Regions from separate parts of the Dorea chungnamensis genome, predicted to be linked through region 1. Evidence: predicted binding sites of a transcription regulator. Region 1 holds the regulator's gene; the other holds the start of a gene.
What was found. The regulator HrcA, encoded in region 1, represses chaperone genes, less so after heat shock. The targets are predictions, from matches to a motif close to TGTTAGCACTCNNNNNNNNNGAGTGCTAACA.
Positions count from the first base shown of each region.

Region 2: a site for HrcA is predicted at 917-947, ahead of ABE613_RS06745 (co-chaperone GroES). Genes of this name have one in related genera too.

Region 1 covers NZ_JBDOHT010000006.1:143,592-146,005, forward strand. Annotated here, with positions in the region: gene ABE613_RS07305 (hypothetical protein) at 52-333, shown strand; gene hrcA (heat-inducible transcriptional repressor HrcA) at 461-1,504, shown strand; gene grpE (nucleotide exchange factor GrpE) at 1,522-2,223, shown strand; gene dnaK (molecular chaperone DnaK) at 2,262-2,414, shown strand, end outside.
Region 2 covers NZ_JBDOHT010000006.1:30,341-32,754, forward strand. Annotated here, with positions in the region: gene codY (GTP-sensing pleiotropic transcriptional regulator CodY) at 1-465, shown strand, start outside; gene ABE613_RS06740 (hypothetical protein) at 558-863, shown strand; gene ABE613_RS06745 (co-chaperone GroES) at 979-1,263, shown strand; gene groL (chaperonin GroEL) at 1,327-2,414, shown strand, end outside.

The sequences.
Region 1 (2,414 bases):
ACTTTTCATCATGCGCAGAATCTCCCTGATGAGGAAGATTAGTGGTTTGGAATGTCAGGCGAGAAGATGGATGGAATGGCTGGCATTCGTTGGACAAGCACTAGAAGCCGTTATAGGAAAAGAAGCAGATATTTTGTGCGAAGATTTGGTTTCCAGCCAAATCTGAGAAGGCTGCTGAGCCTCGAAATCATCAAGATTTCGGGGCGAATCAGCCTGGTCGCCAAATATCTGCTTCTTTTCCTGTTATGGATTCTTAGCGAAGGACTCCGTAATGCCAGCCATTCCATCCATCTTCTCGCCGTCCACATTCCAATCATAACCATTCTCATCTAAATTCATTTTATAAAAAATATGTAAACTATGTTGACAAATGAAAACCATAGTGATACATTAATAGTCGAAGATGTTAGCACTCCTTAAATTCGAGTGCTAACAGGGAAATCCGAAAGGAGGAGTGCAGATGATAGCGGATCATGGACTTAGTGATCGTAAATTAAAAATTCTGCATGCAATCATTCAGAATTATCTTGAGACCGGCGAGCCTGTTGGTTCCAGAACGATTTCAAAATATACGGATTTGAATCTGAGTTCTGCAACGATTCGTAATGAGATGGCTGATCTGGAAGAGCTTGGTTACATTATACAGCCACATACGTCTGCTGGACGAATTCCTTCGGATAAGGGCTATAGACTTTATGTTGATATGTTGATGGAAGAGAAGGAACAGGAACTGAATGAGATGCAGGAGCAGATGCTGGATAAGGCAGACAAGATGGAACAGCTTCTGAAGCAGGCAGCGAAAGTTCTTGCCAGTAATACGAATTACGCAACAATGGTCTCTACACCAATGAACAGCGCGAATAAAATTAAGTTCATTCAGTTGTCTATGGTAGACGAGGAACAGATCATTGCGGTGATCGTACTTGGCGGTAATGTGATTAAGAACAAGATTATTAATATAGATGAACCACTCAGTAATGAAAATTTATTGAAGTTGAATATGCTTCTTAACACAACGTTAAATGGTATGTCTATTGAAGAGATTAATCTTGGATTGATTGCAAGGCTGAAAGAGCAGGCTGGAATACACAGTGCAGTGATTGGAAATGTTCTGGATGCAGTAGCGGATGCCATTCAGATCGATGAAGATATGCAGATCTATACAAGTGGTGCTACGAACATATTTAAGTACCCGGAATTGAGTGATAATCAGAGTGCTCAGGAAATTATCAGTGCTTTTGAAGAAAAGCAGCAATTGACTGAACTAGTGACACAGACGCTGGCAAAAGAAGATAATACAGGGATTCAGGTATATATTGGTGATGAGACACCGGTACAGACTATGAAGGATTGTAGTGTTGTCACCGCAACTTATGAATTGGGAGATGGCATGAAGGGAACCATAGGTATTATCGGACCAAAAAGAATGGATTATGAACATGTATTGAAATCTATGAAACGGCTTCAGAATGAGCTGGATCGGATGTTTCATAAAAAAGAATAAGAAAGGTGGAATAACCCTTGGAAAATAATCAGGAGAAGAGCCAGGAAGAGATGGTAAAAGAAGCAGTTGAGGAGGCAAAGAAAGCTGCTGCAGAGCAGACAGAAGCCGACGAAAAAGCTGCAGAAGAAACTGGCGACGAAAGAGATAATGAAGTAGAATCAGAAGCGGACGCTGCTACAAAAGAAGATGCTGAATCAGATGAAATTGCTGACGAAGCAGAAGCCAAGAACAGTGATGAATCCAAATCTGAAAAAAAGATATTTGGCAAGAAGAATAAAAAAGATAAAAAGGACGAGAAGATCGAAGAACTGACAGACAGACTTACTCGTCAGATGGCTGAGTTTGATAACTTCCGCAAGCGTACAGAAAAGGAAAAATCCCAGATGTATGAAATTGGAGCGAAAGATATCATAGATAAGATTCTTCCGGTAGTTGATAATTTTGAGCGAGGGCTTAATGGTGTCAAGGAAGAAGAAAAAAACGATCCCTTTATCCAAGGAATGGAGATGGTGTATAAACAGTTGATGACTACACTGGAAGGAGTTGGGGTCAAACCTATCGAAGCGGTAGGACAGGAATTCAATCCTGATTTTCATAATGCAGTGATGCATGTGGAAGATGAAAACTTTGGTGAGAATATTGTAGCCGAAGAATTCCAAAAAGGTTATATGTACCGTGACTCTGTAGTGAGACACAGTATGGTAAAAGTAGCAAACTAAATTGAACTTCATTTTAAAATAATTAGGAGGTCTTTATAATGGGCAAAATTATAGGTATTGACTTAGGAACAACAAACAGTTGTGTAGCTGTTATGGAAGGTGGCCAGCCAACGGTCATCGCAAATACAGAAGGTGCAAGAACAACACCATCTGTTGTAGCATTTTCAAAAACAGGAGAGCGTCTGGTAGGT
Region 2 (2,414 bases), 110 kb from region 1:
TATCAGGCAATTATTACGCCGATTGATATCGCAGGAGAGCGCCTGGGTACTTTATTTATCTATAAAAAAGAACAGATGTATGAGATTGATGATATTATCTTGAGTGAGTATGGAGCAACAGTTGTAGGATTGGAGATGCTTCGTTCGGTGAATGAAGAAAGTGCCGAAGAGACCAGAAAAGAACATATTGTACAGTCGGCAATCAGTACATTATCTTATTCAGAGTTAGAAGCTATCATTCATATTTTTGATGAACTTGACGGAACCGAGGGAATTCTGGTTGCAAGCAAGATTGCGGATCGTGTTGGAATTACGAGATCTGTAATTGTAAATGCACTCCGTAAGTTCGAGAGTGCCGGCGTAATTGAATCACGTTCTTCCGGTATGAAAGGAACCTACATTAAAGTTGTTAATGATTATGTATTTACAGAATTGGAACATATCAAAGCAGAACGTATGAAATAGTCAGAGTAGAAAGGGTATCGGGCAACTGATACCCTTATTTGAGTTTAGCTGTAATATCTCGGCGGGGTATCAATAGGAAAGGAGAAATATATATGTACGAAAAGTGTCCGGCAGAGCTTCGAATGTCGAGAATGGTACTTAAAGACGGATATTTTGATGAAACTTCTCATCGCTGTAAAATCATTACGTATAATCCAGACGAAGAATGCATATATTTTCTATCAGAGGAGACAGAACTTCCGATATTTTCACTGGATGGAATCTATGAATGCCATATTGAGACGTCAAACGGAAATATTGGGTGCAATGGATTCATCAAAGAACGTTATTGGAATAAATCGGGGAAGATATTGAAGTTTCAGATTCGAAATGGATTTTATAAAAAACTTGTAAACTAAATAGAAAGTGTGTTGACAAAGTAGAAAGAGAGTGCTATTTTATATCTAGAGTCTTTTAGCACTCTCTTTTTGTGAGTGCTGACAAATCTTTGGATATAATTAAGGAGGAATAAATATGAAATTAGTACCATTAGGAGACAGAGTTGTATTAAAGCAGTTGGTTGCAGAAGAGACTACAAAGTCAGGAATAGTCATTCCTGGACAGTCAAAAGAAAAACCACAGCAGGCAGAAGTAATTGCTGTTGGACCAGGTGGAACAGTTGATGGAAAAGAAGTGACAATGAATGTTGCAGTTGGACAGAAGGTTATTTATTCTAAATATTCAGGAACAACTGTAGAGATTGAAGACGAAGAATATATTATTGTAAAACAGGATGACATTCTTGCCATCTGTGAATAAAGAACAGTCAATAATAATGAATATAGAAAAGATTTTTAATAGAGTATAGGAGGCAGATTTATCATGGCAAAAGAAATTAAATATGGCGCAGAAGCAAGAAGCGCATTGGAAGCAGGAGTTAACCAGTTGGCAGACACAGTGAGAGTAACACTTGGACCAAAAGGACGTAATGTTGTTCTTGACAAATCATTCGGTGCACCACTGATTACAAATGATGGTGTTACAATTGCAAAAGAGATCGAATTGGAAGATGCTTTTGAGAATATGGGAGCACAGTTAATCAAGGAAGTTGCATCTAAGACAAATGATGTTGCCGGAGATGGTACTACAACAGCAACTGTATTAGCACAGTCTATGGTACATGAAGGAATGAAGAACCTGGCAGCAGGTGCTAATCCGATTATTCTCCGTAAAGGTATGAAGAAAGCAACAGATGCAGCGGTTGAAGCAATTGCTAAGATGTCCAGTAAAGTAAGAGATAAAGATCAGATCGCAAAAGTTGCAGCAATCTCAGCAGGCGATGTAGAAGTTGGAGAGATGGTTGCAGATGCAATGGAAAAGGTATCTAACGATGGAGTTATCACAATCGAAGAGTCCAAGACAATGAAGACAGAACTTGATCTGGTAGAAGGTATGCAGTTTGATCGTGGATATGTATCTGCATATATGGCAACGGATATGGATAAGATGGAAGCTGTTCTGGATGATCCATATATCTTGATCACAGATAAGAAGATTTCTAATATTCAGGAGATTCTTCCATTGTTAGAGCAGATTGTACAGTCTGGTGCAAGATTATTGATCATTGCAGAGGACGTAGAAGGAGAGGCACTTACTACGTTAATTGTGAACAAACTGCGTGGAACATTCAATGTAGCTGCTGTAAAAGCTCCTGGCTATGGTGACAGAAGAAAAGAAATGCTCAAAGATATCGCTATTCTGACAGGCGGACAGGTCATCTCTGATGAACTGGGAATGGATCTGAAAGAGACTACTCTGGATCAACTTGGACGTGCAAAATCTGTAAAAGTACAGAAAGAGAACACAGTTATCGTTGATGGTATGGGCGATAAGAAAGCAATCGCTGACCGTGTAGCTCAGATTAAGATGCAGATTGAAGAGACAACATCTGATTTCGACAGAGAGAAACT